4 regions of the Knoellia sp. AC549 genome follow, and region 3 is predicted to be linked to each of the others. Evidence: predicted binding sites of a transcription regulator. Region 3 holds the regulator's gene; each other region holds the start of a gene.
The links. Region 3 encodes LexA, which represses DNA repair genes until DNA is damaged. Its sites were predicted from a motif close to TCGAACANNTGTTCGA; they were not measured.
Positions count from the first base shown of each region.

Region 1: the regulator LexA is predicted to act here: its motif matches at 5,967-5,982, upstream of ACZZ98_RS04455 (HNH endonuclease signature motif containing protein).
Region 2: the regulator LexA is predicted to act here: its motif matches at 4,527-4,542, upstream of ACZZ98_RS14075 (HNH endonuclease signature motif containing protein).
Region 4: the regulator LexA is predicted to act here: its motif matches at 5,977-5,992, upstream of ACZZ98_RS16755 (HNH endonuclease signature motif containing protein).

Region 1 covers NZ_OZ409890.1:915,043-922,868, forward strand. The annotation lists gene ACZZ98_RS04430 (geranylgeranyl reductase family protein) at 1-752, opposite strand, end outside; gene menD (2-succinyl-5-enolpyruvyl-6-hydroxy-3-cyclohexene-1-carboxylic-acid synthase) at 778-2,496, opposite strand; gene ACZZ98_RS04440 (DUF3817 domain-containing protein) at 2,496-2,954, opposite strand; gene ACZZ98_RS04445 (PGAP1-like alpha/beta domain-containing protein) at 2,951-4,165, opposite strand; gene ACZZ98_RS04450 (hypothetical protein) at 4,162-4,404, opposite strand; gene ACZZ98_RS04455 (HNH endonuclease signature motif containing protein) at 4,496-5,908, opposite strand; gene ACZZ98_RS04460 (mycothione reductase) at 6,158-7,579, shown strand; gene ACZZ98_RS04465 (RNA polymerase sigma factor) at 7,738-7,826, shown strand, end outside.
Region 2 covers NZ_OZ409890.1:2,886,005-2,893,830, forward strand. The annotation lists gene ACZZ98_RS14065 (NAD-glutamate dehydrogenase) at 1-2,668, shown strand, start outside; gene ACZZ98_RS14070 (sensor histidine kinase) at 2,694-4,178, shown strand; gene ACZZ98_RS14075 (HNH endonuclease signature motif containing protein) at 4,557-6,305, shown strand; gene ACZZ98_RS14080 (WhiB family transcriptional regulator) at 6,385-6,633, opposite strand; gene ACZZ98_RS14085 (FtsK/SpoIIIE domain-containing protein) at 6,889-7,826, opposite strand, start outside.
Region 3 covers NZ_OZ409890.1:3,199,819-3,207,644, reverse strand. The annotation lists gene ACZZ98_RS15630 (winged helix DNA-binding domain-containing protein) at 1-614, shown strand, start outside; gene ACZZ98_RS15625 (VOC family protein) at 657-1,124, opposite strand; gene ACZZ98_RS15620 (LysM peptidoglycan-binding domain-containing protein) at 1,358-1,765, opposite strand; gene lexA (transcriptional repressor LexA) at 1,961-2,707, shown strand; gene ACZZ98_RS15610 (Sir2 family NAD-dependent protein deacetylase) at 2,718-3,593, opposite strand; gene ACZZ98_RS15605 (LysR family transcriptional regulator) at 3,934-4,875, shown strand; gene ACZZ98_RS15600 (ComEC/Rec2 family competence protein) at 4,879-7,257, opposite strand; gene ACZZ98_RS15595 (ComEA family DNA-binding protein) at 7,254-7,826, opposite strand, start outside.
Region 4 covers NZ_OZ409890.1:3,439,527-3,447,352, forward strand. The annotation lists gene cysD (sulfate adenylyltransferase subunit CysD) at 1-318, opposite strand, end outside; gene ACZZ98_RS16730 (phosphoadenylyl-sulfate reductase) at 315-1,031, opposite strand; gene ACZZ98_RS16735 (nitrite/sulfite reductase) at 1,028-2,731, opposite strand; gene ACZZ98_RS16740 (hypothetical protein) at 2,957-3,289, shown strand; partial or broken gene dxs (1-deoxy-D-xylulose-5-phosphate synthase) at 3,416-5,290, shown strand; gene ACZZ98_RS16750 (hypothetical protein) at 5,337-5,600, opposite strand; gene ACZZ98_RS16755 (HNH endonuclease signature motif containing protein) at 6,112-7,461, shown strand; gene ACZZ98_RS16760 (hypothetical protein) at 7,466-7,826, opposite strand, start outside.

The DNA.
Region 1 (7,826 bases), 2.3 Mb from region 3:
CGCGCCATGAGCGGCTTGATCGCGACCTCGGCCGGCCGCTTCGTCGTGGCCAGCGTCCCGGCACCGACATTCACCTGCCCGCCGCCCAGCGGGAAGATCCAGCCGTAGCCCGACAGGATCTCGCCCTGCTCGCCGCGCAGCTCGAGGTGGCTGCTGATCCACGGGTCGTCGGACAGCGTCGAGTCGACGTAGCAACGACCGGCCACGGCATACACGGTGTCCTTGTGCCAGACCCGACCGAGCACCTTCCCGAGTCCAGAGCGCACACCGTCGGCGACGATGAGCCGCTCGCACTCGATCTCGAAGCTCTCGCCGTCGCGCTGGAAGGTCACACCGCGCACGCGGCCACCCTCGAGTCGGGCGTCGACGGCCTTGGCCCCCTCCACACCGACGGCACCGGACTTCAGGGCGGTGGTGCGGAGGTGGTCGTCGAGCTCGGTGCGCGCGACAGCCGAACCCCAGTCCGGCAGCGACCCCCCGGGCCAGGGCAGCTCGAGCACCTGGCCGAAGCCGTGTGCGCGCAGTCCCTGGTTCACCGTGTGCGCACGCAGCCAGTCCTCGAGGCCGAGCCGGGTGAGCTCCGCGATCGCGCGCGGCGTCAGTCCGTCGCCACAGGTCTTGTCCCGCGGGAAGACGGCGGCGTCGGCCAGCACCACGTCTCGTCCGGAGCGAGCCGCCCAGGCCGCCGCGGCGGATCCGGCCGGTCCGGCGCCGACGACGAGGACATCGGTGCGATGGGGGGTGGTGGTCACGGCCTCATTCTCGCAAGTCGCACGCTCACCCCGAAATCGCCAGCGCCTTGCGCGCGATCCGGCGCAGACGCTCGTGCGCTCCGCGGTGCGAGTCCGGGTCGACGGGCACCTCCACGACAGTGATGCCGTCAGGAGTCGCAGACAGAACGTGGGCTGCCGCCTCGCGCGTCTGCGCAACCACATGGCGTATGCCGTGTGCTCGGCACAGTGCCCCGAAGTCGGTCCCCGTCGGGGTGCCGAAGATGCGGCCGAAGTCGTCCGCCCTCTCCGGGACGCCGTGCTCGAGGGTGCGGAAGATGCCGCCACCGCCGTCGTTGGTGACGAGGATCGTGAGGTCGGGTCTCGGCTCGTCCGGACCGATCGCCAGGGCGTTGGAGTCGTGGAGGAAGGTGAGGTCGCCGACCCAGGCGTAGCTCGACGCATCTGTCGTGAGCGCCAGCCCTAGCGCGGTCGACAGGCAACCGTCGATCCCGGCCAGCCCACGGTTGGCCAGGACGGAGATGGCCGAGTCGCGGCTCATGCCGAGGTCGAGGTCGCGCACCGGGTTCGACGACCCGACAAAGAGCTGCGCACCGTCCGGGAGCGCCTCACCGACGACGGAAGCGACGGCCAAGCCTGTCCCCCAAGGCGCGCGCTGGTTCTGGACCGCCTGTGCCACAACCGATCCGGCGCCACCCCACCCTTTCAACCACCGAGCGTCGGCGGCCTCCGGCGACTCACCCGCGAAGGTCATCAGCGAGTGCACCTCGTGGACGACGTGAGCCGGATCGGACCACTGCGACGCCCCCGTGAACACCTCCACGCGCAGCCCCTCGGTGCGCAGCAGCGCAGCAACCGCTCGGGACAACGTGATGCGACCGACGACGAGCACGCGCTCCGGGAGGTTCTCCGCGAGCCACTCCCCAGCAGTGAGGAGGAGCGGTCCGTGCGGCACGACAGCGGTCCGGTCATGCACGCCAAAGGGTTCTGCGACCACGGGATAGCCGCGGGACACGGCCCAGTCCACGACCTGCGCCGAGGTGACGGGTGACTGTGCGAGGTCACCGAGGACGACGAGGGTCCGCGGGATGTGCGTGAGACCACCAGTGCTGGACACGCCGAACCACCCGCCCAAGGGGCTGCGGACCCAGGGCTCTCCGTCGGCACGCCCGGCATGGACCTCGGAGGCATCGCCCAGGTCCGGCGTCAGGTTGTCGCGGAAGGAGACATTGAGGTGGACCGGGCCAGCAGCCGGGCCCGGCAGACCCGCAGCGGTGGTGCCTCGTGCTGCCACCAGGGCGCGACACACGGTTGAGCGCTGGAATCCGCCCACGGACTCAACGAGTTCGGGCGCCGGCACGTCCACAGACCAGCGCACGGCCGATCCGAAGAGACCCGGCTGCACCGTCGTCTGGTTGGCCCCGGTTCCGCGCAGCTCGGCCGGGCGATCGGCTGACAGCACCAAGAGCGGCACCCCGGTGTGGTGGGCCTCGAGCACCGCCGGGTGCAGGTTTGCGACCGCCGTCCCGGACGTCGTGATGACCGGGACCGGTGTGCGAGAACCCTTGGCGAGGCCGAGGGCCAGGAACCCGGCAGTCCGCTCGTCCACCCGGACGTGCAAGCGAAGGCGGCCTTCGCGCTCGGCCTGCTGCACTGCATACGCAAGGGGCGCGGAGCGCGAACCGGGAGCGAGGACGACCTCGCGAACTCCACCACGGATCAGCTCGTCGACGAGGACGCGAGCGAGCGCGGTGGACGGGTTCATCAGCTGCCCGACGCCGGCGGGCCGACGACGAGGGCGACACCCGTCAGTCCTGCGACGGCCACGACACCGACCACAGCGGCCAGCGCCGGGTTGCGGGTGAGCCAGGCCAGAACCTTCTCGGGCAGGGACGCAGGTGACTGGCCGCCGTCACCGAAGCGCCACGGTCCCTCGAGCTGGCCGGCCGACTCTGCGCTCCGGTCGAACAGGATGGTCGCGAACGGCGGCACGGCACTCACGAGCGCCAGCAGGCCGGTCCGCAACGACCACTTCTGGTTGACCCAGGTCGCGAGGGCGATCAACCCGTAGGCGATGAAGACCACGCCGTGCACCATCCCGAAGATGCGCACTCCGAGCTCGGTCGTCTCCGTCACGTACTTGAGGAACATGCCGACAAGGAGGAGTGCCCAGGTGATCGCCTCGGCGACGGCCACCCGACGGAACAGCAGTTTGGGGGTCACGAGTCGCGATTCTGCCACCGCCTCTCCGACCGGAACTCATGCACCACGGCCCTTGACCCGGCTGCAGGCGTCAGCGCGGGTGCCGCACCGCGCTTCCACGCGGTCAGGGACACGTCGCTCGACCGGTCGGCCTTGGCAGCCACCCGTCGGTAGAGGGGCAGGTCGTGGAACCGGAAGGGACCGGTCGCGGTCGTCGCGGCCCCCGAGCTCACCGTGGTCCAGTGACGCCGTCCCGGAGGGGGTGAGACGTCGAGCGCATGCACAGGATCGGCGCGGTGCTGGAGCGAGAGCACCGTGGTCCTGACCGGGATGGGGAACTGGTCGATCGGCGAGCCCGCCGTGACGACGTGGCTCACGCGATGCTGCCGGCCGAAGTCCGGATCGGACGCCAATGCCGCGGCGACGATCCCGCCCTGGCTGAAACCGGCGAGGACGACCCGGTCCCCGGGCCTCGAGCGGCCGCGCTGGGCCTGTTGGAGCGCCATGGTGGCGGCGGTTTTGGACGCACTGGTGTTGCGCAGCATGAGTGACACGTTGGCGGGCCAGTCCATGGGAACCTCGTCGCCGCGCCACAGTCCGCCGTGAGTGCCGGGGATCTGGACCACCCAGGTCGTGGTCCCGTCGGCGACCGGCACCTCGACCACGCGCACGCTGCCGTCGTGACTGAGTCCCTCCAGTCCGGACAGCAGCCAGTCGGCGGACGCGGTGACAGGGCTCGACTCCGTCCGGGACACGGGCGCGACTCCGACGTCCCAGCCCGAGCCCTCGTCGAGCAGGCCGAAGGCTTGACCCGTGACCTCGGTGACCAGCCACGCGGTGGCCATGGCCTGCACGTGGACCCCGTCGACGAGGCCACGCACGGCTGCCTCTGCCCACTCGTAGTGAGCGGCCGCGCTGGCGACCTCACGCGAGAGCCGACGCAACCGTTCCACTGCACCGGCCACGTCGGAGACCAGGTCGTCGAGGTCATGACGGCACCGGGCCACGAGCGGGACGAGGTCGATCGGCGCCCCGAGAACCCTCGCCCCCATCCCCCAGTCGGGCCCGGCGACAGGGACGGCCGGGGTCGGCAGCTCGACGTCCGTCTCGCGAGGCGTGGCCTTCACCATGGCGTCGGCAGTGCACCGGAGCGAGGCAGAGGCGCGGCGCAGGTCCTCGATGCCGACCTCGATGCCCCCCGCGCCACCGGTGACACCGAAGTCGTCGCTCATGCGGCGAGCTCCGCCGACTCGGCCACCCTGTCCAGCAGGTCGGCGACCGCGTCCTCTCGCTCGGCCAGCTCCTGCAGCTCGGCCATCCGTCGGGAGATGACCTGCCGGAACTCCCGCGCCGAAGGCGAGCGCCAGCTCAGCCCGGACACTTGACGGAGCACCTCGCACTCGGCGCGAGTGTCCTGTGCGGCGGCCCGCCACCGCTGTGCACGCTCTCTCAGCTCCCCCGTGGTGACCATGCGAACAGCCAACTCGCACATTCGGGTTGGCGTCCACACGCGGAGACCGACCTGTGGACAACCTGGTCATCCTTGATCTCCTGTGGACAGTTCAGGCGGCCATTTCGAAGGGGTGTGTCGGGAAGCCGAAGTCGACACGCGGCACCCAGTCGTCGGGCACTGGTTCCGGTTCGGTCCAGCCTTCGCCCAAAATCGGTGGCGCGGTGGAGTCGTGCACGCGTCCCGTGGGTGTCGTGATGCGCATGCCGTGCGCACCCGTTCCGTCGAGGCCGGTCGACTGGACTCTGGCGTGCCAACAAGGTTCTTCCTTGACGAGGTTGTGGCGTTTGCACATCCCGCCAGCGTTGGCTCCGGTCGTGTCACCACCGTCGTGGACCGCCCGGACGTGGTCTGCCTCGATCGCGGGTGCGTCGCACCAAGGGACGCGGCACGTGGGGTCGCGCAGTTCCAGGAAGCGGCGGAGGCCGCCGAGGAAGCGGCGGCGCTTCGAGTCGAGGGCCACGAGGTCACGACCCGTGGGGTCCGTGAACAGCCGCCGCAACCACACGAACGCGGCAGTGTCGCCATCCGCGCCGGCGCCACTCATACCGCTCGTCGTTTCGGCGCCTGTGTGGTCCAACAGGTCAGCTATGTATGCACGCGCTTCGCGTCCGGGGATCGGTCCCCACCCAGGGATCACGGCGACATCATCTGCGGGTGCCTTGCCACCGAACGCTGCTGGGAGGAGGACCTTGTCGGTCATGACGAGGTTGACCTCGACCGGCTGCGGCTGACCCTTCGCCCGACCTGACAACAGCTCCAAGGCCCGGTCAGCAAGCCACGCACCCTTGCCGCGAGCGTCCGCACGAGCTGCGGCAGCGGCGGCGTCCCACTGAGCACCGGGTAGGTCGGGGTCGATCTGGTGGCGGCGGGACTCTTCGGCGGTCAACGCGACGTGGGCGCCGATGATGTCCTTCATCGGACCCAGGATCGACAGCCAGGCCATCCCATCGGCGGCCGGGCGGACACTGACACGACGACTCGCGACAGCGCGGCGGTTGCGTTCAGCAAGACTCTCCGCATCCAACGCGGCACCGGCACGCCGGGCCGCCCCGGCCAACGCCTTGTCCCCCAACGACCCGATCGTGGGTGCGAGCCGGCGATCGACCTCCGCGCGGTGCTCCACACTCAGGCAGGCCGTCTCCCGCACCACGATCATCGCCCGCCGCTCGCTGATCTCCCCACGCGTCAACGCCGCCATCGTCTCGGGCATCTCACCCACCAGCGCCTTCGCCACCCCCACGTGCTGGTCCGCCACCGTCGGCGAGCACCGACGGGCCAACGCCAGGTCCGCGCGCACACTGCGGGAGTCCTCACCCAGTGCCTCACGATCCACCACCGCAGCCGCCGTCAGTCGCGCCTGCGCAGCCGCCGCTGCACCCTTCAACGCCTCCAACGCGGACACCGTTGCGACCCGCTCCGCCTGCGTCAAACCCTCCGGGTCCATCTCCGCGAGTAAGGACACGACGAAGCGGACCTGACCTCAGGCCCTCCGATTGCTGGCGTCCCCTCCATACCACTTATCGTACACCTGTCCGGTGACACCCGGCCATTATCCACACGCCAATTCCAATACAAGACAATGCATTTGCTCCCTACGACAGCTGGCGGCGGGTGTGATCGACAGCGCCGACGGGCGGAGGACCAAGCCCACCAGAACGGACCGACACCGACAGCCAGAGGAAACCTTGGGCAGGCGGCATACGCTGAAGGCATGGCGACGCACCACGACCTGATCATCATCGGAACCGGGTCGGGCAACTCACTCGTCACTCCCGAGCTCGAAGGCCTCGACATCGCGATCGTCGAGGAGGGCACGTTCGGCGGCACCTGTCTCAACGTCGGCTGCATCCCGACCAAGATGCTCGTCCTGCCCGCCGACCGGGTCATCGAGTCGCGTGAGGCCCAGCGCCTCGGCGTGACGATCAGTCGCGACGTCAAGGTCGACTGGCCCGCGATCCGTGACCGCATCTTCACCGACCGGATCGACCAGATCTCCGCCGGTGGTGAGCGCTACCGCCGCAGCCAGGGATTCGTGACCCTGTATGCCGCGACCGCTCGGTTCGTCGGCGACCGTCACCTGGCGCTGTCGACCGGTGAGGAGATCACCGCCGACCGGGTCGTCGTCGCTGCGGGGTCACGGGCCGACCTGCTCGACATCGACGGCCTGGACCGCGTCGACCCGACCCATGGCGTCCACACGAGCGACACCGTCATGCGGATGGACGAGCTGCCACGACGGATGGCGATCGTCGGCGGCGGGTTCGTGGCGTGCGAGTTCGCGCACGTGTTCGATGCGCTCGGCGTCGAGGTCACCATGATCCAGCGGTCGGCGGCGTTGCTGCGGGTCGAGGATGCCCAGATCTCTCGTCGCTACACCGAGCTGGCGCGGGGACGGCACGACGTCCGCCTCGAGACCGTGGTCTCGTCGGCGACGCGATCCGAAAATGGCACGTGGACGCTCGGCCTCAAGGGCCTTGACGGTGACACCGACGTCGAGGTCGACGCCGTGCTCGTCGCCGTCGGACGCACCCCTAACGGCGCCCGGCTGGAGGTCGAGGCCGGCGGCATCGAGCTCGACGACCGCGGCGTGGTCGTCGTCGACGCACAGCAGCGCACGACCGCCGAGGGCGTATGGGCCCTGGGCGACGTCGCCAACTCATGGCAGCTCAAGCACGTCGCCAACCACGAGGCACGCATCGTCGCCCACAACATCGCCGTCGACGCCGGCCGTGTCGAGGGCGGGACACCACTCGACGCAGACCACCGGTTCGTGCCGCACGCCGTCTTCGGACATCCCCAGATCGCGGCGTTCGGACCGACGGGCGCCGAGCTCGACGAGGCCGGGACGCCCTACGTGGCCAAGACGCAGGCCTTCGGTGACACGGCATACGGGTGGGCGCTCGAGGACACCACCGGCATCCTCACGGTCTATGCCGACCCGACGACCGGTCGGATCCTCAGCGCCCACTGCCTCGGCCCCAACGCGTCGACCCTCATCCAGCCCCTCATCCAGGCCGCGTCCTTCGGGCAGAGCGCCCGTGAGGTCGCCCGTGGTCAGTACTGGATCCACCCGGCCCTCGCCGAGGTCGTCGAGAACGCACTTCTGGGCCTCGACCTTGACGTCAAGGGCTGACGGCACCTGTGGTCGCGACAACAGCGACCCTCGGCCTGTGAGCCACCGCCCCGCCTGACCCGCCCTTCCCCACCCGGTTCACGCTGAGCTTCTCCGGGTCGTCACGCAATCGCTGAACTCGTCTGTGACGAACTGCCTGCGTGTGTCATGAGCAGGTGATGGACACATCACCGACGGAGCTGGAGCGCCTCGTGGAGAGGGCGCGCACCGCCGACCCCGATGCGTGGGAGGCGATCTATCGCCGCGC
Region 2 (7,826 bases), 310 kb from region 3:
CGAGGACCGCATCATCCGCTCCTTCCTCGCGGTGATGCAAGCCACCCTGCGCACCAACTTCTTCCAGGCCGTCGGGGACGCCGACGACACCAGCGACGGCGAGGCCGGGGCCAAGCCCTACGTCTCGCTCAAGCTCAATCCCCAGGCGATCCCCGACCTCCCTGCTCCGCGGCCGGCATACGAGATCTGGGTCTACAGCCCCCAGGTCGAAGGCGTTCACCTGCGGTTCGGCTCCGTGGCCCGTGGTGGGCTGCGATGGAGCGACCGGCGCGAGGACTTCCGCACCGAGATCCTCGGACTGGTCAAGGCGCAGATGGTCAAGAACGCCGTCATCGTGCCGACCGGCTCCAAGGGTGGCTTCTATGCCAAGCAGCTCCCCGACCCGGCACTCTCGCGCGAGAAGTGGCTCGAGGAGGGGCAGTCGGCCTACCGCACCTTCATCTCCGGTCTGCTCGACCTCACCGACAACCGGGCCGGCACCGAGATCGAGGCGCCCGAGCGGGTCGTTCGGCACGACGGCGACGACCCCTACCTCGTCGTCGCTGCGGACAAGGGCACGGCCACGTTCTCCGACATCGCCAACGGCGTCGCCCAGTCCTACGGCTTCTGGCTCGACGACGCCTTCGCGTCGGGTGGCTCCGCCGGCTACGACCACAAGGCCATGGGCATCACCGCTCGCGGCGCGTGGGAGTCGGTCAAGCGACACTTCCGCGAGATGGGTGTCGACAGCCAGTCCGAGGACTTCACCGTCGTCGGCGTCGGCGACATGAGCGGCGACGTGTTCGGCAACGGCATGCTCCTGTCCGAGCACATCCGGCTCGTCGCGGCCTTTGACCACCGTCACGTCTTCATCGACCCCAACCCGGTTGCGGCACAGTCGTTCCAGGAGCGGAAGCGACTGTTCGAGCTGCCGCGCTCGTCCTGGGACGACTACGACCGCTCGCTCATCTCGGCCGGTGGTGGTGTCTTCCCGCGCTCGCTCAAGTCCATCGCGGTCACGCCGGAGATCCGCGAGGCACTGGGCCTGCCCGACGACGCCACGACGATGACGCCGACCGAGCTCATCCACGCGATCGTGCTCGCTCCGGTCGACCTCTTCTGGAACGGCGGCATCGGCACCTACGTCAAGGCGTCGAGCGAGACCCACCTCGAGATCGGCGACCGGGCCAACGACGCGATCCGCGTCAACGGGAACGAGCTGCGGGTCAAGGTCGTGGGCGAGGGTGGCAACCTCGGGCTCTCACAGCTGGGGCGCATCGAGGCGGCCCTCGCGGGCGTGCGCGTCAACACCGACGCGATCGACAACAGCGCCGGGGTCGACACCTCCGACCACGAGGTCAACATCAAGATCCTCCTGGGCGACGTCGTGCGACGCGGGGACCTCACGACGGAGGAGCGCAACGTCCTGCTCGCCTCCATGACCGACGACGTGGCCGACCACGTGCTGCGCGACAACTACGAGCAGAACGTCCTCCTCGGCAACGCCCGGGCGCAGGAGCTCTCGATGGTTCCGGTGCACATGCGCCTCATGGGGTGGCTCGAGGGGCGCGGCGAGCTCGACCGTGCCCTGGAGTTCCTGCCGACGGACGCCGAGATCGAGAAGCGTGCCTCAGAGCGCATCGGGCTGAAGTCGCCGGAGTTCGCGGTGCTCGTCGCCTACGCCAAGCTCGCCCTCAAGAAGGACATCCTCGTCAGCGACCTGCCTGACGACCCCTACTTCCAGGCGACGCTCGCCGAGTACTTCCCGGCAGCACTGCGGGAGACGTATGCCGCGGAGCTCGGTGAGCACCCGCTGCGGCGTGAGATCGTCACGAACTCGGTCGTCAACTCGATGGTCAACCGTGGTGGCATCACCTTCGCGTTCCGCGCGCAGGAGGAGGCGGCAGGGAGTCCGGAGCAGGTGGCTCGCGCCTTCATCGTCTGCCGTGAGGTCTTCGACCTGCGCGGTCACGTCGAGGCCGTCGAGGCCCTCGACAACGTCCTGCCGACCGCGGTCCAGACCGAGCTCTATCTCGAGTTCCGGCGGCTCCTCGACCGTGCGGTGCGATGGCTGCTCGCGGCCCGGCCCTCGCGGCTCGACATCACCACCGAGGTCGAGCGATTCGCGCCGGTCGTCGCCGAGCTGGCCCCGCGGATCCCGGAGCTCCTGCAGGGGACCGAGCGTGAGCGGGTCGTCGCCCAGTCGGCGCGATGGGAGGAGGCCGGGGTGCCCACCGGGCTCGCCAGGCGGGCGGCCACGCTGCTCGACTGCTACTCGCTCCTCGACGTCGTCGACATCGCGACCGACCTCGGTCGCACGAGCCGCGACGTGGCGGAGGTCTACTTCCGCATGTCCGAGCGGTTCGGCATCGACGGCATGCTCACCCGGGTGGCGGGCCTGCCACGTGACGACCGGTGGGACGCCCTGGCCCGTGGCGCGCTGCGTGACGACCTCTATGGCGTGCTGGAGGCGTTCACCCGCAGCGCTTTCGAGTTCGAGGAGGACCTCGACGGGGACGGCGTCGTCACCGCAGAGGAACGCATCGAGGCCTGGAGCCGGGCCAACGCGGACGGGGTGGCGCGCGGAGCGAGCCAGCTGACCGGCATACGTTCGCTCGAGAAGCCCAACATCGCTGCTCTGTCGGTCGCGCTGCGCGCCCTTCGGTCCATGGTCCGCTCGGGGACGTGACCACGTCAGGACCTAGGCTCGGCTCGTGAGCACCCTCGCCGAATCCCTGCGGGCCTCGACGACCATGGAGGACCACGAGATCGAGTGGGTCCACCTCGTGGTCGGCGACTGGCAGCTCATCGCCGACCTCTCCTTCGCCGATCTCGTCCTCTGGGTTCCGTCAGGGCTGGAGGGGTGGCGGGCCGTCGCGCACGTGCGACCCAACACCGGGCCGATGGTCTTCTACGACGACGTCGTCGGGCGGACCTCGGGGCGCGGGCGCGACCCCATCCTCGACGAGGCCTACCGATACCGGCGGATCGTCGACGCCCGCGAACCCGAACGTCAGGGGGAGATGGCCGTGCGTGAGCAGGCGATCCCCGTCGTCACCCAGGGGCGGTCGCTCGCGGTCATCACCCGGCACACCAACGTCGTGTCGGGACGCACCCCCAGCAGGCTGGAGCTGACCTATCGGCTGCTCGCGGACGCCTTGACGCGGATGATCGCGACAGGGGAGTTCCCGAGCACCGCGGCGCCCACCGGTGCCCGTCGTGGGGCGCCGCGCGTGGGGGACGGCGTGGTCCACCTCGACGTCGACGGGTCCGTGCTCTATGCCAGCCCCAACGCCATCAGTGCCATCCATAGGCTCGGTCACCGCGGTGACGTGATCGGCGAGGTCCTGGCCACGGTGGTCACGGAGCTGCTGCAGGCCTCCGGCTCGGGGGTCGACGAGTCCCTGGCCGTCGTCATCACCGGCCGCGCCCCCTGGTGGACGGAGGTCTCGACCCAGTCGGCCAGTGTCACGCTGCGCGCGATTCCACTGACGGCGGGCGGCAGCCGTGACGGCGCGATGCTGCTCCTGCGCGACGTCTCGGAGCTGCGTCGGCGGGAGCAGGAGCTCATCACCAAGGACGCGACGATCCGCGAGATCCACCACCGGGTCAAGAACAACCTCCAGACCGTGGCGGCGCTGCTGCGGCTGCAGTCCCGACGGGTCCCCGACCAGGGCGCGCGCAACGCCCTCGACGAGGCCGTGCGGCGGGTCGGGACCATCGCCCTCGTCCACGAGACGCTCAGCCAGGGAATCGACGAGACGGTCGACTTCGACGAGATCGCGGTGCGGGGCCTGCGGGCGGTCGTCGACATCGCGGTGACCGAACATCGGGTGGACTCGACCGTGCGTGGCTCCTTCGGGAGGATGCGCGCCGAGGATGCGACCTCACTGGCGATGATCGTCTCGGAGCTGGTCCAGAACGCCGTGGAGCACGGGCTGGCATCACGCGGTGGCTCGATCTCGATCGAGGTGGACCGGGCCGAGGTGGAGCCCGGGGTCGAGGGCCTCACCGTCACGATCACGGACGACGGCACCGGCTTGCCGGCCGGCTTCCGTCCGGTGCTGGCCGGACTCGGGACGCGCATCGTCACGTCGCTGGTCCAGGACCTGCAGGGCAAGATCCGCTGGGAGTCGGTGTCTCCTCAGGGCACGCGGGTCGAGTTCACGGCCCGGTTGCGCCCGCTCACCCGTCACTAGGGCACCAACCCCGGCGTATGCCGTCCGCTCGCGCTCGTCATCCTGCTCACCTCCGTCACCCATGGCGAACCTCCGTCACCCATGGCGAACCTCTGTCACAGAGGGCGACCCTCCGTCACATAGGGCGACGCGCGCTCAGTTGCTCCTTCGTCGCAAACGCGCGCATCGCCCTATGTGACTCCGTCCGCCCGCCCGGCTCACCTTGACGACCATCCGACGCTTGTCACAGGTCCTGAGTAGCGTCGCGCCAGCCGAGGGTTTCGGGTCGGCCGACGCTAAGCGCGTCCCCGCGAATCGACTGTGCCAGTGGCGAATTCACCCCATCCTTGTGGCCTCGAAACTTGACATACGAACACTTGTTCGAGGATAATGGTGGGTATGAACGAGGCACCCGGGGACGACATCGCGCGGCTGCGTGCGGTGTTGGAGGGTGCTCGCGAGGTGCTGGCTTCGGATGCTGCGGGGGCGGGTCCGTTGGGGGAGGTGCTGGCTCGGTTGACCGGTCCCGAGCTGGCGGAGTTCATGGGGTTGTTGGATGACGTGAAGGCTCGGGCGGGGGCGGGTCAGGTGCGGGTGGTCGCGGAGGCGGCGCACCGGGGGGAGTTCACCTCGGCCCGGCGTGGGGTGGGGTCGGTGCACTCCTGGGTGCGCGAGCACGCACCGTCGTTGCAGCAGGGGGGCGCGGGGCAGGTGGCGCAGCTCGCGCAGGACGTGGCGTGCTCGGTCCCGGGCGGGCTCTGGTCCACGGCCGGTCCGGGGGCGGGGGCGTACGCGGACCCGGAGCGGGCTGAGGGGGTGGTGTGGGCTCGGGTGGTCACCGGTGAGGTGGGTGCGGGGTTGGCGTTGACGGCGTTGAAGGAGATGGCCAAGCTGTCCGACCACCTGCGCCCGGGTGCGGTGCCGACGGTGGCGGGCGCGGTCCTGGACCATGGGGTGCGGTGGGGGTGCGCGGAGGCTCGGCGGTTGCGGCCGCACCTGTTGGCGATGTTCGGGGTCGAGGGCGAGCTCGATGATGCGCAGGTCAGGTTGCGGAAGGCGGCGTACCTGACCTCACCACGGGTCAACGACGCGGAGATCACGGAGTACCGGTTGGGGTTGACCCCAGCACAGGCGGCGACGTTGGAGGCGGCGATCGGGCCGCTGTCCCAGCCCGCGCCCAACGACGTCACCGGAGAGCGGGACACCCGTCCGGCCGAGCAACGCCGCGCGGAAGCGTTGGCCGCGGTCTGCGGCCGGGTCGCGGGCGAGGACGCCGCGAACACCACTCCTGGTGCGGCGTCGACGACGTTGCACGTGAGGATGACGTTGCAGGACCTGCTCGACAGGCTCGGAACCCAAGGCTGCGAGGGCAGCGACGACCCTGACAGCGACGACACCAACACCGACGCCGACGCCGGCACTGCTACCGCCTCTGCGGGCTCGATGACGGGTACGGGTGCTGGGTCGGGGTGTGGGCGGGTGATGGTGTCCCGGGCGCAGGCCACGATGCTGTCCCCGGCGGTCGTGCGGCAGCTCGCCTGCGACGCCGACGTCCTCCCCGTCGTGTTGGGTGCCGACGGTGAGGTCCTCGACCTCGGCCGGGCGGTGCGGCTCTTCACCCGGGCTCAGCGTCGCGCGTTGTGGCTTCGGGATGGTGGGTGCACCTATCCGGGGTGTGACGTCCCGGCCGGGTGGGCCAAGGCGCACCACCTGGTCCATTGGGTCGACGGCGGCCCCTCGGACCTGGCCAACGCGGCGCTGTTGTGTCAGCGGCACCACACCCAGGTTCACGACCAACGCCTCACCGCAACGGTGCACCCACCCGACGAACACGGCCGGTCGGTGACGTGGGAGCTGACGCCCGGCTCCTACGACCGGGACCTGCCCGCACGCCTGACCGCGATCCGGCGCGCCCGCACGAAGAAGAACCGCCCGGACGCGCCGGGCGCGGTCGGACGGACCGGCCTCGACACCGGACCACCCGACCCCTGGACCCACGAACCGCCCGCACACCTCATCGCCCACTGGGTGGACCAGTGGATGGCGGAGGAGCGGACCCGCGAGCTTTCACAGGCGCTGCACGACGCCGAGTTCGACGACGCCCTCGCCAGCATGCTCGACGAAGCACGCAGCACCACCACCACCTGAGCAGCACGTGGTCGGCGATGCTGGAGAGACAAGAACGGCCTCGCCGCAATGGCGAGGCCGTCGAGTGTCGTGCTGTGAGTCAGCCTGCGCGGCGTGCGCGGGCATTGCGGCGCTTGAGTGCGCGCCGTTCGTCCTCGGAGAGTCCGCCCCAGACGCCAGCGTCCTGTCCGGACTCCAACGCCCACTTGAGGCAGGTGTCAACGACTTCACAACGGCGGCAGACAGCCTTGGCCTCCTCGATCTGCATGATCGCCGGGCCGGTGTTCCCAATGGGGAAGAACAGCTCGGGATCCTCATCGAGGCAGGCAGCGCGGTCGCGCCAATCCATGGGTGGTGCTCCTTGTCCGTGGAGTTCAGGTGGTGCTGGCCGCTTGCAGGGGTGAGCAAGGGCCAACCGGGGGTTGCGTCCTTGCAAACCAGTCGGGCGTAGACACACACAGACGTCCGAACCTCTAGTTTAGACCCTGGGTCCCAATTCTGCAGCGATTCCGGGGGAATGGACTTCTGCGTCCACGCTCTGCGGCGTCTCTGGCTTCCACCTCGCGCAACGACCTGCGCGACGAATCCGTTCCGACATGGCGCCTCACGCAGGCACGCGGTCCGAGGGTAGCGGCTGGGCCACCTGGATCTCCTCGTGCTGCCGTCCACTGATCAGGAGGGCTCGCCCCGGTGTCGACGTGAGCCCCCTCGGCGCCCGGATCGCGAACGCCTCACCGTCGCTGGGCGTGCGTGGACAGAGGAGGATGCCGGACTGCTCCCGAGCAACCGCATGGACGATCCCACGGAACGCCGTCGCGACCGCTGTGGGGGTCGTCGCGCCGACGACGAGGCCACCGTCGCGATCCACGAGCGCGAGAATCTCGCTGAGCACGGGCTCGACGGGGCTCCCGTCGAGACGTTCGGCGTCGTCGATGAGGACGACCAGGTCCGGGTGGCGACGCTTCGCCTCGACCAGGGCTCGGTCGTCCCAAGGGTCGACAGTGACGTGGGCAGCGACTCTGCGGCCGACCTGGCCCCCGCGCCCCTCGACGACGGCGACCGGCCGACCCGAGGCGACGGCAGAGCGGCCGATCGCTGCGAGCGTGGTGGAGCGACCCGACCGTGCATGCCCTGCCACCAGGATCCTCCGACCGTGGACGTCCGGGTCCAGGGTGGCCACCCCGCCGGTCTCGGCAGACAGCCCCACGGGCAGCGCCGACGATCGGCCGCGGTCGGAGTTCGACCTGCCACTGCCCCCGGCCCCGCCGCCGGTGGTGCCGCTCTCGTCGCCCGGGGAGCCAGCCGGCAGCCCGGCCAGCAGGAGGGCGTGATCGACGATCTCGGGTAGCTGCGGCAGCGAGAAGGGTGGCGCGGCGCGATCGTCACGAGGGGCCGCCTCCGCCAGAGGATCTCGCAGCGCGAACTGCACCTCGGCCCGATCACGCAGCCGCAGCCCCCGACCCGGCGCCCGACTGGACGGGAGGTCCCGGCGTGAGAGGCCGGCATACGCCGCCTCGGATGGATCTGCGAACGGCAGGAGGA
Region 3 (7,826 bases):
GCTCCGGGCCACCCCGGGGCACCGAGCACACCTACGCCTTGGTCGACGAGACGATCCCGTCGGCGGAGTCGGACACGTGGTCGCGTGCGAGGTCGCTCGTCGAGCTGACCCACCGGTTCCACGCCGGGCACGGCCCTGCCTCCGAGCGCGACCTCCAGCGCTGGAGCGGGCTCACCCTCACCGAGATCCGTTCTGCCACAGCGGAGATCATGACCTCCAGCTCGCTTCAGTCGACGCACCCGCTCGAATCCGTCGAGTGCCAGGGCGAGACCCTCTGGTACGACCCCACGGTGACGGCCCGCGCGTCGCGCAAGCACACGGCATACCTGCTGTCGACCTTCGACGAGGCGGCACTGACCTATCCCACGACCGGTTTCCCGAGGAGCAACCCCGACGCCGACCGGACCCGACTCATCTCCGAGGCTGCCGGTGGGATCGTCGTCGTCGCCGGGCAGGACCTCGGCACGTTCAAGCGCAGGACCGAGGCCAAGCGCGTCACGGTCACCGTCCGCCCCGAGGTCGACCTCGACCACGCGGAACGCGATGGCATCGCCGAAGCCGCGCAGTTCCTGGCAGCCTTCCACGACCTACCCCTGAACCTCGTCTTCGCCTGAGGGTGAGGCGTCCGACTCCCCCGTGAGCAGCAGTGGATCGGGTCAGGCGTCGTTGGTGCCGAACCCGTCGCGCTCGGCCCGTTCGTGCGAGTCCTCGGTCTCCTCGAAGAAGGTGATCGTCAGGCCCGCCGGAGCGTCGACTCTGGAGTTGAGCGACATCCATGGGGTGAGGACCGGCTCGGCGACCACGGTTGCTCCAGCACTCTCCGCCTCGCGGGTCGCCGACTCGGCGTCGTCCACCTCGAACGCGATCCGGATCTTTGGGCTCGGCGTCCCCGCCGCCTCGACGGCGTCGATCGCGATCCTGTGCGCAGGACTGGCGATCTCGAAGGTCGCCCGGCCCGCCTCGAGGATCGCGACGCGGTCCTCCCCTCCTGAGGAGAACGCGGCGATCTCGTCCATGCCGAGGACGTCCCGATAGAACCGGACCGCCGCGTCGTAGTCCTCCGCCTCGACCACCACTCGCAGCTGCCTGACCTTCTGCACGCGTCCACCCGTCTCGTCCGTCATGACAGGTCCAAGCGCATACAGCCCCGTCTTATTGCACCGGAGCGACCTCTCGCGTCCGACCTCGACGCCACGCCTGTCGCTGGAACGCGACCAACCCGCGGCCGAGACGAGACAGCAAAGGGCGCCCCGCGCGAAGAGTGGCGGGGCGCCCTCCATGCTGAGTCGGAGAGGGGTCGAAGCTCATCCAAGGACTCAGGACCGAACCGGGGTCGAAGCGGCTCGGAGTGTGTGCGTCAGCCCTGCGGGATGACGATGGTCTGACCGACCCGGACCTGGGCCGTGGCAAGGTCGTTGGCCGCCTGCAGCTCGGCGACACCGGTCGCGACCGACACCCCGGCGAGGTGCTGTGCGGCGATCTCGGAGAGGGTCTGCCCCTGCTGCACCGTCACCGTCACGTCGGGCGCCGACGCAGCCGCTCCTCCCGTGAGGGCGACGAGTCCGACCACGAGAGCGACCAGGAGAACGAGGCTCGTCAGGGCGAGACGACCGGCGCGGGTGACCCTCAGCGCCGGCGCCGCGAACACCGGCACCGACGCGCCGGTGGGGACCGACACGAGGCGCGGTTGCGTCGAGCGACGCGGAACCGGACGCGGTGCGGCATACCCGATGGTCGTGCCGTCCAGCACTGCAACTGCACTCATGGTGTCCTCCTGGATCGGTGTCACGCTCGAAACGGTGTTCGAACGAACGCTTGTACGATTTCTAGCACGGACGTTCGAGGAGTTCAAGACACGCGTCGAACAGATGTTTGAAACACCTGCCCGAACTCCGTAGTCTGTGCTCATGTCAGAAAGCCAATCAGGCGCCACCGACAACGCCCTCTGAGGAGACGAACCATGAGCGACAAGCGCCGCCAGGACGACGCCGACGTCCACCAGCTGCCCGACCGTGACCCGGGCGACGGCACCCTGACGGTGCGGCAGCGCAAGGTTCTCGACGTCATCCGCAACTCGGTCGACCGCCGTGGCTACCCGCCGAGCATGCGTGAGATCGGCCAGGCCGTCGGCCTCACCTCCCCCAGCTCGGTGTCGCACCAGCTGCACGCCCTCGAGAAGAAGGGCTACCTGCGCCGCGACCCCAACCGGCCCCGCGCGCTCGAGGTCATCTCCCCCGACACGCCGAGCGATATCCGCGGCTACCGAGGTGGAGCGGCTCCTGACGACATCGACGCCGACCTCGACCCGACGGGATCGGGCGACACGCGGCCGGAGGCGAGCTATGTGCCCGTGCTCGGCCGCATCGCCGCCGGCGTGCCGATCATGGCCGAGGAGATGGTGGACGAGGTCTTCCCCCTGCCCAAACAGATCGTCGGCGAGGGCTCACTGTTCCTGCTCAAGGTCGTCGGTGACTCGATGGTCGACGCCGCGATCTGTGACGGTGACTGGGTCGTGGTGCGTCAGCAGCCGAATGCCGACAACGGCGACATCGTGGCGGCCATGCTCGACAACGAGGCGACGGTCAAGACGTTCAAGCGCAAGGACGGCAAGGTCTGGCTCATGCCGCACAACCCGTCCTTCGATCCCATCGACGGCGACCACGCGACGATCCTCGGCAAGGTCACGGCGGTCCTGCGTCGCATCTGAGCGGCTGGGCTCACCCCACCCGCGCGGCCAGCTCCCGCGCCAGGGCGGTCAACGTGACGCCGAGCGGCGCATCGATCCGATGCGTTGTCTCGGCGTCTCCACGCGTGGGGCCCAACGTGACGACGACGACGGGTATGCCGTGTGCCGCGGCGCGTCGCACGAACCGGTATCCACTCATCACCTTGAGCGACGACCCGAGCACGACGAGGACCGGCGCGGCCTCGGTGAGGGCGAAGCACTGCTCCACCCGTGGTTTGGGCACCGAGCCGCCGAAGAAGACCACATCGGGCTTGAGGGTGTCGTCCCCGCACAGGAGACAGCGAGGCGGGACGAAGGTCTGCACGGCCTCGTCGGCAAGGACGATGTCGCCGTCGGGCCGGATCTGGCTGCTCACCCGTGAGCCGTCGCCGACCAGTCCCAGAGCCAGAGAGGCAAACCCGGGGTTGGCGTCGTCCATGAAGGCCTGCACGAGGTCACGGTCGGTGCGTTCGCCGCAGGTGAGGCACTCGACGTCGGCAAGGCTTCCGTGGAGCTCGATCACGTCGCGCGTGCCGGCGTCCTGGTGGAGGCCGTCGACGTTCTGGGTGATGACGGTGCCGATCGCGCCGACGCGCTGGAGCTCGGCGACGGCTCGGTGCCCGGCGTTGGGCTCGGCGACGGAGAAGCGCTGCCAACCGATGAAGCTGCGGGCCCAATAACGTTGTCGCGCATCACTGGTCGCACAGAACTCCTGGTGCGACATGGGTGTCACCCGCCGCTTCCCGTCGGGCCCGCGGTAGTCGGGGATGCCACTCTCGGTCGAGATGCCGGCGCCGGTCAGGACCAACGCAGGGCCGCGGTCGCGCAGGAGCGATGCGACCTCACCCACGGACACCTCTCGACTCACCCCACCATCGTAGGTCGCCCAACGCACCGCGCTGCATCACTCGCCCGGGCAGGCGCTCTGGTGGACCAGCGCTCCCGTGACCATCCAGCGCCAGTCGGTGGCCGACCCGCCCGCGTACGCTCCGGCTCCGCACTGGCACCTCCAGTGCCACCGGCCGAGGGCGTCACAGCTGACGTCCGGGTGGTGGCTGCGGCGGGCTGTCCGCCTTCGCATCGTGGCCTTCATGCTGGAGAGGAGGGCTCGGCACCACCGCCAGATACGCCCGACCCTCGTCCGTCAGCGCATCACGCGGCGTGCAGAGGACTGGCCGATTGATAACTGACTGTTATAGGATGGATCCATGATTGATGCAGCCGGCCTCCGGGTCATGCGCGCCATCGCCGACGAAGGCAGCTTCACCGCGGCGGCGCTCTCACTCGGATACTCCCAGCCCGCCATCTCGCAGATGGTCCGTCGCCTCGAGACCCGCACCGGCACGACACTCGTCGAGCGCATCGGCCGCAGCGTGCGCCTCACCGAGGCCGGTGCCGTGCTGGCCCGCCACGCCGGGCCGGTCCTGTCGGCCCTCGATGCCGCCGAGGAGGAGGTCGCCGCCATCGCCGGGCTGCGCTCTGGCCGCGTCCGCCTCATGGCGTTCCCCAGCGCCTCGGCGACCCTCGTCCCCAAGGCCCTGGCCAAGGTCAAGGCCGAGCACCCGGGCGTCTCCATCACCTTCAGCGAGGGCGAGCCGCGTGAGTCGCTGGCCGCGCTGCGTGCCGGGGAGTGCGACCTCGCGGTGGCCTTCGTCTACGAGGGCACCGACCTCGGCCGTGGCGAGGAGGACCTCGACGCGTTCGTCACCACCCCCCTCCTCGACGACGAGGTCCTGCTTGCGGTGCCAAGCACCCACGACCTCGCCGGTGCCAAGCACGTCGACATGGCCGCCCTCAAGGACGAGACGTGGATCGCCGGCTGTCCCCGCTGCCGAGGCCACCTGCTCCAGCTCGCGAGCACGGCGGGTTATGTCCCCGACATCGCCTACGAGACCGAGGACTACGTGGCGGTGATGGGACTCATCGCCGAAGGGCTCGGTGTCGCGGTCATCCCCGACCTCATCCTCAAGACGGTCCACCACGAGGACGTCGCGGCCCTCCCGATGACCCCGGCCTCGCGCCGCCACATCGTCGCCGTGACCACGCCCGACCTTCAGCGCGTCCCGTCGGTGAGGGCCACGCTCGACGCGCTCGTCGAGAGCGCCAAGGCGTCGACGGCCAAGACCCGCAAGAGGGCCACTGCTCGCTGACCCTCACTTGGCGGTGACGACCTGGAGCTGGTCCCCCCGCTCCACGACGGCGACGTGGCCCCGCTGGTCGGTGCGGTAGGCGGCATACCCGTTGCTCCTCAGCATGCTCAGGTGGGCAGCTGTCGGGTGTCCGTAGTCGTTGTCCTTGCCCACGCTGATGACCGCCACCGGAGCCCTGACGGCAGCCATGAGGGCGGGGTCGAGGTTTGCGCTGCCGTGGTGCGGTGTCTTGACGACGTCGAACTCGCCTGCAGCAGAGGCCATCTCGGGGTCTCGCCGCATCCTGAGCACGAGGTCGTGTGCGGCCTCCCGCTCCACGTCGCCCAGCAACAGGACGTCGACCTCACCGACGTGGACGGCGAGCACGATGCTCGCGTTGTTGGGCACCGATCCGGCCGCGATGCGGCGCACGGGCGCCCACACCTCTGCGGTGGCCTCGCCGAACGAGAGCCGGTCCCCTGCCGCGACGGCCGAGACGGGTATGCCGCGTGCTCGCGTCCAGCCGGTCACCTCACCGACCTGGTGACCCGGCTCCGCAACCGGTGAGACGAGGACCTGTCCGACCTCCCGACCACCGAGAACCCCGGGCAGGCCCTCGACGTGGTCGGCGTGGAAGTGCGTGAGGACGACAGCGTCGACGACCTCGACACCGAGCGAGTCGAGACAGCCGTCGGCAGAGGCCGGCTCGGGTCCGGTGTCGACCACGAGCGCACGCCGGGGGCCGGTGCGGACCACCGCCGCGTCACCCTGCCCGACGTCGCAGAAGGCAACGCGCCAGCCGTCGGGAGGCCACGTCACCACCCGCGTCGGGATCGTCATCGCCGCGCTGAGGGCGACGACGACGAGGGCGAGCAGTGGTCGCACGACCGCGGCACGCCCGAGCCATCGCCCGGTGACCAACAGCGCCAGGGTGAGCCCCGCGAGCAGCAGGGCACCCGGTGGACCGTCGGGCCAGGGCAGCGTGCCGCCCGGGACGTCAGCCATGACGCGCGCGGTCCGCGCGATCCCCAAGGTGGGCACGGCGCCGAGCCAGCCGAGGAGCTGGGCGGGAGCATCGGCGACGACCGACACGAGAGCGGCCGCGACCCCGGCAACCGTGGCCGGGGCCACGAGGGGTGCGGCCACGAGGTTGGCGACGACCCCGACGATGCTCACCGACCCCTGGAGCAGGACGATGAGGGGGGCGCACATCGCCTGTGCCGCAACGGGTATGGCGATCGCCGGGCCCATGAAGGCCACCCTGGGGTGGAGTCTCGCGGCGATGGCATCGCCCCAAGGTCGGGTGAAGAGGAGCAGGCCGAGGGTGGCGAGGGCCGACAGGGCGAACCCGAAGGACCGCGCCATCCACGGGTCGATGACGAGCACCACCACGATCGCGCCGGAGAGGACCGGGAGCCCCGCGGCGCGACGCGATCGGCTCATCCCGATGAGCCCGATGAGGCCCATGGCGGCAGCGCGGACGACGCTCGGCTCTGGTCTGGCAAGGACGACGAACCCCAGGATGGCGAGCGCGACGACGAAGGGCCGCCACCGGCGTCGCACCCCCATGAGGACGCAGAGCCCGAGCACCAACCCACCCACGACGGCGATGTTCGAGCCGCTCACCGCCGTGAGATGGGTCATGCCCGTCGCCTGCATGGCCTCGGTGAGGTCGGCCGGGGTGCGACTCGTGTCGCCGATGACGAGCCCGGGCAGCAGACCTCGTGCGTCGGCCGGCGTGGGGTCGACAGCCCTGCGAAGTCCCGCTCGCAGGTGCTCGGCGACCTGGGCGACCACGCCCGCCGGCCTCGTGACCTCCTGGCTCGAGACCCGCAGCACCGCCACCTCGGGGTAGCCCGGCTGCGGCGGTGCCAGACGCCCGCGCAACCGCACGCCCTCGTGCCACTTCAGCTGCAGCAGGGTCGCGTCGCCCCTCAGCGAGATCGGCGCGTGCGCCGAGGTGATCCTCCCCCGCCCGTCGACCCGATGCGCGCTGGCCCGTGCCATGACGACCGGCTCACTCCCGCCCCGCGCCTCGAGCATGACCGGATCCGAGGTGATGGTCGCCTCGACCGTGACCACGGCCCGGGCCGCGGTCAGGTCGTCGAGATCGCCCAGGCCGCGCAGGGCGTGCTGACCGTTGCCGGCGACCTGCACCAGCAGGGTGACACCGAGCACAAGGACGAGTCGTCGGCCGCGACCCCAGAGCTGCAGCACGAGCACGAGGACCATGAGGCCTGCCGTCACCGCCCATCGCGGCCCGGGCGACCAAGTCAGGGTGCCCGCCAGGGCGGCCCACGCCGCGAGCGCCGGGACGAGCAGCCGGACGTCACTGAAGCGAATGACCTCGCGCGTCCACTCGTCCCGCCGGTCCCGGAGCTCCGCGGGATCCGCGAGCGTCACAGCGTGACCTTGGGAGTCAGCTGGGCCAGCAGCTTCTCGCCGATCCCACTCACCTCGCCGAGCTCCTCGACGCTCGTGAACCGGCCGTGCTCGGTGCGCCAGTCGAGAATCCGTTGTGCGAGAACGGGTCCGACGCCGGGCAGAGTGTCCAGGGCGGAGAGGTCGGCCGAGTTCAGGGAGACGGTGCCGCCGGCAGGAGCGGCGCCGGAACCCGCGCCAACGCCCCCGGCCGCACCGGAGCCAGCACTGGCTCCCGGCCCGGGTCCGGCGACGACCTCGCCCGGCCTCGGCACGACGATCTGCTCTCCGTCGACGAGCACTCGGGCCAGGTTCACGGCTGTCAGGTCGGCCGTCCGAGTCGCTCCACCGGCCGACGCCACCGCATCGCCCACCCGCGCGCCGGCGCTCATCCGGTAGACACCGGGCCTGGCCACCTGCCCGACGACGTGCACGACTGCGGTGCCTCCAGCAGCAGCGCCACCGGCGTTTCCGGAGGCCCCTGGCGGGCCCTGGGTCGCGGCCACACCGGCTCCGTCCCCACCACCCGGGCTCGAGCCACCGGGCGAGGC
Region 4 (7,826 bases), 240 kb from region 3:
GCGGTAGTCGAGGACCTCGGGGAAGTTGTGCCCGGTGTCGACGTGCAGCACGGGGAAGGGGATGGGCGCCGGCCAGAAGGCCTTGGTCGCCAGGTGCAGCATGATGACGGAGTCCTTGCCCCCGCTGAAGAGCAGCACCGGACGCTCGAGCTCACCGACGACCTCGCGGATGATCAGGATCGCCTCGGCCTCGAGGGCGTCGAGCTGGCTGAGGACGTGCCCCTCGTATGCCGGTTGGCCGGCATACGACGTGGTGGCCTCCGTGGCCACGGCGGTGTCGAGCGGCGACCCGGTGAGGTCGGTGGTGGTGGCGCTCATGTGTGGATCCCGCATTCGGTCTTCGAGAGTCCGGCCCATCGACCGGATCGAGGGTCCTCTCCGGGTGCGACGCGCTTGGTGCACGGCTCGCAACCGATCGACGGATAGCCGTCGGAGAGAAGGAGGTTGATGGGCACGCCGTGATCGAGGGCGTAGTCCGTGACGTCGTCGAGCGACCAGGTGACGAGAGGGTTGATCTTCACCAGGCCGTGCTTCTCGTCGAACGTGACGACGGGCGTCGCCGTGCGAGTCGGCGCCTCGTCACGACGCACGCCGGTCACCCACGCCTCGTAGCCTGCGAGCGTCCGGGCGAGCGGCTCCATCTTGCGCATGGCGCAGCAGGCGGCCGGGTCGCGCTCGTAGAGGCGGGCACCGAACTCCGCGTCCTGCTCGGCGACGGTGCGCGTGGGCATGACGTCGACGATGGTGACGTCGAGCTCGTCGGCGACGCGGGCGCGGGTGCCGATGGTGTCCGAGAAGTGGTAGCCGGTCTCGAGGAAGAGCACGTCCACACCGGGGGAGTCCTGTGAGATCAGGTGCGGGAGAACGCCTTCGGCCATGCTGCAGGCGACAGCAAGGGTGCCGTGGAAGTTCGCCGCCGCCCAGCGCGCGACGCCGGCAGCGTCCGTGTCGTCGAGCTGCGACCCCTCGAGGGCGAGGGCACGCAGCTCCTCCTCACTGCGCCTGGTGGTGCGTCGGGTCAGGGTGCTCATGTCAGCTCCTCGTCCGGAACTCGGTGGGCCCAGGTGGCGAAGGACTCGCCGGCGGTCCGCTGGGCCAGGAAGCGGCGGGTGATCCGCTCGACGTAGTCGGCGAGGTCGGTCGAGGCGATCTTGAGTCCGCGGACCGTGCGGCCCAGCCCGGCCTCGTCCCGCTCGGGGGAGGCCAGCCCGCCACCGAGGTGGACCTGGAAGCCGGGCACGCTCTCGCCCGCGTCGTTGGTCGTGATGAGTCCCTTGAGTCCGATGTCGGCGGTCTGGATGCGGGCGCACGAGTTCGGGCAACCGTTGACGTGCAACGAGATCGGGGTGTCGAGCTCGACTCCGGCAAGACGCTCCTCGAGCTCGGCGATGACCGCGGTCGCGGTGTCCTTGGTGTCGACGATCGCCAGCTTGCAGAACTCGATGCCCGTGCAGGCCATCGTCGTGCGACGGAACGGGCTGGGCGTCGCGGTCAGCCCGAGCCCCTCCAGGCCGGCGACGAGCTCGGCGACTCCCGACTCCGGGACACCGAGGACGACGAGCTTCTGGTGGGCGGTGAGGCGCACACCGTCGCCGCCGATCCGCTCGACGAGGTCACCGAGGCTGCTGAGGATGGTGCCGCTGACCCGACCGACGATGGGGGCCGCACCGACGTAGAAGCGACCGTCCTTCTGGGGGTGGACACCGACGTGGTCGCCGGGACCCCTGGCGGGCGCGGGCGCGGGCCCGTCAGGGAGTGCCCGCCCGAGGTACTCGGTCTCGAGGATCTCGCGGAACTTCACGGGCCCCCACTCGGCGAGGAGGAACTTCAGGCGGGCCTTGGTGCGCATCCGCCGGTAGCCGTAGTCACGGAAGATCGAGATGACCCCGTGCCACACGTCGGGGGCGTCGGCCTCGGACACGAAGACACCGAGTCGTTCGGCGAGCCGCGGCGCGGTCGAGAGGGCGCCACCCACCCAGAGGTCGAACCCGGGCCCCAGCTCGGGATGGACGACACCGACGAGGGAGATGTCGTTGATCTCGTGGACGACGTCGAGGCTCGGGTGACCCGTGATCGCCGTCTTGAACTTGCGGGGGAGGTTGGACAGCTCGGGGTCGCCCAACCACCGGTCGGTGATGACGCGGATCAGTGCGGTGGGGTCGATGATCTCGTCCGCGGCGATCCCGGCGACGGGACTGCCGAGGAAGGCACGAGGTGTGTCGCCACAGGCCTCGGTGGTCTGCAGGCCGACCTCCTCGAGCCGGCGCCAGATCTCCGGCACGCTCTCGATGGCGATCCAGTGGTACTGGATGTTCTGCCGGTCGCTGATGTCCGCGCTCTCGCGCGCGAAGTCGGTCGAGATGCCGCCTAGGACGCGCAGCTGGGTGGGGGAGAGGACCTGACCGTCGGTGCGGACCCGGAGCATGAAGAACTTGTCCTCGAGCTCGTGCGGCTCGAGCGAGGCGGTCTGCCCGCCGTCGATGCCGGGTTTGCGCTGCGTGTAGAGGCCCCACCAGCGGAAGCGCCCGTGGAGGTCGTCGCCCGGGATGGCGTCGAACCCCTCCCGCGCATAGATCGTCTCGATCCGCTCGCGGACGTTGAGCCCGTTGTCCTCCGCCTTGAACGTCTCGTTCGGGTTGAGCGGCTCGCGGCCGTCGACGGCCCACTGACCGTTGGACCGGCCGGTGCGCGGCGGCCGCAGGGCGCGGCTGCCGGAGGCGACGCTCGTCATGGGTCCTCGTTCCTCAATGGGGTGCCAATGCTGATGGGAAGCATAAGTGTCGGTTATGTCGCAGGAGGACGAGGTCCACGATGTGGCCGTGTCGGGACAGCGCGAGAGGCGCTACCATCGAACACATGTTCGACACGCCCGCCCGGCCTCCGCTGCGCCGTGCGGCGAGCCCGGGAAGCTCCGGGCGGATCGGGCCGTCCGGGCCCGCCGGGCTGGCCCGACCGCGTGCCACCACCGGAAGCGCCCGGCTGGCAGGTGCCCGCGGTCGGCTGGCTGCTGGACCACTGCCCGTCCGAGTACCGCATGTATGCCGTGTGGCGTCGCCATCCGATCGCCCTCGCCTGGGTGACCACGCACCATCTGGACGCACAGCTGGGAGCCATGCGGGCGGCATACCGGGGTCTGCGGGTGGACCTCGCCGAGCACGTCGAGCCCGAGGGGATCGCCGCCTCGCTGGCGGCGCTGGAGGCCGAGGGGGCACGCCTCCTCGCGGCTCGGCGCGCAGCAGGGCTCCTGCTGGAGGCGATGCACGGCCATGCCTTCGTGCCGCGCCTCTGAGGAGGGAGTGTGGAGCCGGTGAGTGTTTCGTGTGGGACCACGGCAGCTGCTCCAAGGGGGAGCGGCGGCGCGCAGGAGAGCACCTAGACTCTTGCGGATGGACTACCGCACCGAGAGGGAGAGCGCGTGAGCGTGTTGGAGCGCATCCAGGGGCCTGATGACCTCGAGGCCCTGAGCCGTTCGGAAGCTTGCGACGCTGGCGGAGGAGATCCGTGCCTTCCTCGTCGACGAGGTCTCCCGCACCGGCGGACACCTCGGACCCAACCTCGGCGTCGTCGAGCTGACGATCGCCATCCACCGCGTCTTCGACAGCCCCCGCGACACCGTCGTCTTCGACACCGGTCACCAGTCCTATGTTCACAAGCTCCTCACCGGTCGCCATGACTTCACCACGCTGCGCAAGCAGGGAGGGCTGTCGGGCTACCCCAGCCGCGCCGAGTCCGAGCACGACGTCGTCGAGCTTCCCACGCGTCGAGCTCGCTGTCGTGGGCACACGGAATCGCGGCCGGGCGTGTCCTCGCGGGTGAGAGCAACCGGCACACCGTCGCCGTCATCGGTGACGGCGCGCTCACCGGCGGCATGGCCTGGGAGGCCATCAACAACATCGCCGCCGAGTCCGACCTCCCGCTCGTCATCGTCGTCAACGACAACGAGCGTTCCTACGCGCCGACCCGCGGCGGGCTCGCCGACCACCTCGCGACGCTGCGCACGACCCGCGGCTACGAGCGGTTCCTCGACTGGGGCAAGTCCGCCCTGCACCGCACTCCCGTCGTCGGAGGAGCGATGTACGAGACGCTCCACGGCGTCAAGAAGGGCATCAAGGACATCGTCGCGCCGCAGGGTCTCTTCGAGGACCTGGGCCTGAAGTACGTCGGGCCCGTCGACGGCCACGACGAGGCGGCGCTCGAGCAGGCGCTGCGTCGGGCTCGTGCCTTCGGTGGGCCGGTGCTCGTGCACGTCATCACCCAGAAGGGCAAGGGATACGAGCACGCGGTCAACGACGAGAGCGACCAGTTCCACGCCGTCGGGGTGATCAACCCCGAGACCGGCCTGCCGCTCGAGATCTCGGGACGCAGCTGGACCGACGAGTTCAGCGACGCCCTCGTCGAGCTCGGCGAGGAGCGGGAGGACATCGTCGCGATCACCGCGGCCATGATGATCCCGGTCGGGCTCGACGCGTTCTCGAAGCGCTTCCCGGACCGCACCTTCGACGTCGGCATCGCCGAGCAGCACGCGACGACGATGGCTGCCGGACTTGCGTATGCCGGCCGGCATCCGGTCGTCGCGATCTATGCGACCTTCCTGAACCGCGCCTTCGACCAGCTGCTCATGGACTGCGCGCTGCACCGGGCCGGCGTGACGTTCGTGCTCGACCGCTCCGGCATCACCGGTCCCGACGGGGCCTCGCACCACGGCATGTGGGACATGTCGATCGCCGGCATCGTCCCCGGTCTGCACCTCGCCGCACCCCGGGACGGCCACCAGATCCCGATCGCCCTGCGCGCGGCCGTCGACATCGACGACGCACCCTCGGTCATCCGCTTCCCCAAGGGTTCGGTGTCCGACCCGATCGAGGCCGTGCGCACCGTCGATGGTGTCGACGTGCTCGTCGAGCCCGCGGACACCGATGAGCCGGTCGACCTGCTCCTGGTCGGCGTCGGGTCCATGGTCGCCACCGCCCTCACCGTCGCCGACAAGCTCTCCGCCGAGGGGCTGCGCGTGCGCGTGGTCGACCCCGTGTGGGCCCTGCCGGTCAACCCGGCGCTGGGTGAGCTGGGGCGTTCGGCTGGTCGCATCGCGGTCGTCGAGGACAACTCGGTTGCCGGCGGCGTGGGTTCACACGTCATGAAGTCCTTGCGCGACAACGGGATCGACGCTCCCATCGACCTGTTCGGGCTGCCGCGCGAGTTCCTCGACCATGGTTCGCGCGGACAGGTCCTCGACCGGGTCGGCCTCACGCCGGACGCCATCTCGACGAGGCTTCTCGCCGCGTTGTGCTGAGGCCGCGTCTCGCTGCGCACGGCTGACGGGGGTTCCGACGCGGCCGTCAGCCCGCTTGGGAGGGCCGTTCGAGGCGCTCCACCCGTTCACGGGCGGTGTCGTACGCCTCGTCGAGCCCGTGGCGGAGCAGGGTGATCAGGTCGGGCACGTCGTCGGCTGCGAGCCGGAAGGTGCTGACGCAGACGTTGTTGCGCCACAGCGACAGGACGACGACCTGCTGCTCCTGGTGCCAGGTCGCGCGAAGCGAGCGGCCATCACCACGGAGGTCGGGGAGGACCATCCCGGTGCGGGGCGTGCGCTGCGGGGCCATGTGCCATTGTGACCCCGCCCTCGTGGATCCACCAGACCCGTTGACGCCCAGCGCGGTCGCGTCTGCCATCGGCAGGCTGCCGGTCCTCGTCGGCCACTTGATGAGGTCGTTCCACGACTTCGGTCGACGACGCGCTGACGGCGCGGTTTGCTCGGGCTGCCGGCTGGCCGAGACGACATCTGTCCCCGACACCAACTACTCATCGATCGTGCTGGCCTCGGCACCGGTCGCTGCCTGGCCGACATCATCGACTGTCGGCTGGTTCGACGACCTGAGTGCGCTTCGGGTTGCCTAAACCTGAAGGGCTCCTTGCCGTGTCTTGGGCCAGATGCGCTGTGCCGCAGGTGAATTGGTGTGGATAACCCGTGGACTGTCACCGAACAGGTGTACGATAAGTGGTATGGAGGGGACACCAGCAATCGGAGGGCCTGAGGTTCAGGTCCGCTTCGTCGTGTCCTCTCTCGCGGAGATGGACCCGGAGGGTTTGACGCAGGCGGAGCGGGTCGCAACAGTGTCCGCGTTGGAGGCGTTGAAGGGTGCGGCTGCTGCTGCGCAGGCGCGACTGACGGCGGCTGCGGTGGTGGATCGTGAGGCGTTGGGTGAGGACTCGCGCAGTGTGCGCGCGGACTTGGCTCTGGCGCGGCGCTGTTCGCCCACGTTGGCGGACCAGCACGTGGGTGTCGCGAAGGCGCTGGTGGGTGAGATGCCCGAGACGATGGCGGCGTTGACGCGTGGGGAAATCAGTGAGCGGCGGGCGATGATCGTGGTGCGGGAGACGGCCTGCCTGAGTGTGGAGCACCGCGCGGAGGTCGACAAGCGGCTGGCTCCGACGATCGGGTCGTTGGGGGACAAGGCGTTGGCCGGGGCGGCCCGGCGTGCCGGTGCCGCGTTGGATGCGGAGAGTCTTGCTGAGCGCAACCGCCGCGCTGTCGCGAGTCGTCGTGTCAGTGTCCGCCCGGCCGCCGATGGGATGGCCTGGCTGTCGATCCTGGGTCCGATGAAAGAGATCATCGGCGCGCACGTCGCGTTGACCGCCGAGGAGTCCCACCGTCACGTCATCGACCCCGACCTACCCGGTGTTCAGTGGGAGGCTGCCGCTGCCGCAGCTCGTGCGGACGCTCGCGGCAAGGGTGCGTGGCTTGCTGACCGGGCCTTGGAGCTGTTGTCAGGTCGGGCGAAGGGTCAGCCGCAGCCGGTCGAGGTCAACCTCGTCATGACCGACAAGGTCCTGCTACCGGCCGCCTTCGGTGGCCGGGCACCCGACGACGACGTGGCAGTCATCCCCGGCTGGGGCTCGATCCCCGGAGCCGAGGCTCGCGCGCACATCGCCGAACTGCTCGATCATGCCGACGCAGCCGCCATCGCACGCGGCGCCGGCGATGGCGGCAAGAACTGCGCGACCACACTGTGGCTGCGTCGGCTGTTCACCGACCCCTCCGGTCGCGACCTCGTGGCGCTCGACTCGAAGCGCCGGCGCTTCCTCGCCGGCCTCCGCCGCTTCCTGGAGCTGCGCGATCCGACCTGCCGCGTCCCTTGGTGTGACGCTCCCGCGGTCGAGGCAGATCATGTGCACGCGATCCAAGCCAACGGCCCGACAGCAGGGGCCAATGGTGCTGGGCTCTGCAAACGCCACAACTTGGTGAAGGAAGAACCTGGGTGGCACGTGAGAGTCGAGTCGACCGGTCTCGACGGAACGGGAGCACACGGCATACGCATCACGACACCCACGGGACGCGTGCACGACTCCACCGCGCCACCGATCCTCGGGGAAGGCTGGCCCGAACCCGAACCGGAGCCCGACGACTGGGTGTTGCGTGTCGACTTCGCCTTCCCGACTCGTCGCTTCGAGCTGGCCGCCTGAGCTGTCAGGGGCGGTCGGCCAGGTGGGCTCGCAGCGCCACGTAGACCTTGCGGACGCCGATCGCGCGCTGGAGGTCGTCCTCGATCCGCGAGAAGAACTCACGGCGGTAGTTCTGGTCGATGACCGCCTGCACGGTGAAGTAGAGCCCCGCGAACCCGGAGAGGAAGACTGCGACCGAGAACAGCTCGTTGCTCACGAGGTGCAGTCCGCCTGTCTCGTAGGTCGGCGGGTGACCGACCCACGACTCGATGACCTCCGGCTGGATGGCGATGGAGCCGAACACGACGAAGAAGCAGAAGACGATGAAGGCCAGGCTGACGACCTGGATGGCTTGGGTGATGAAGAGCATGAGCAGCAGGTTGCGG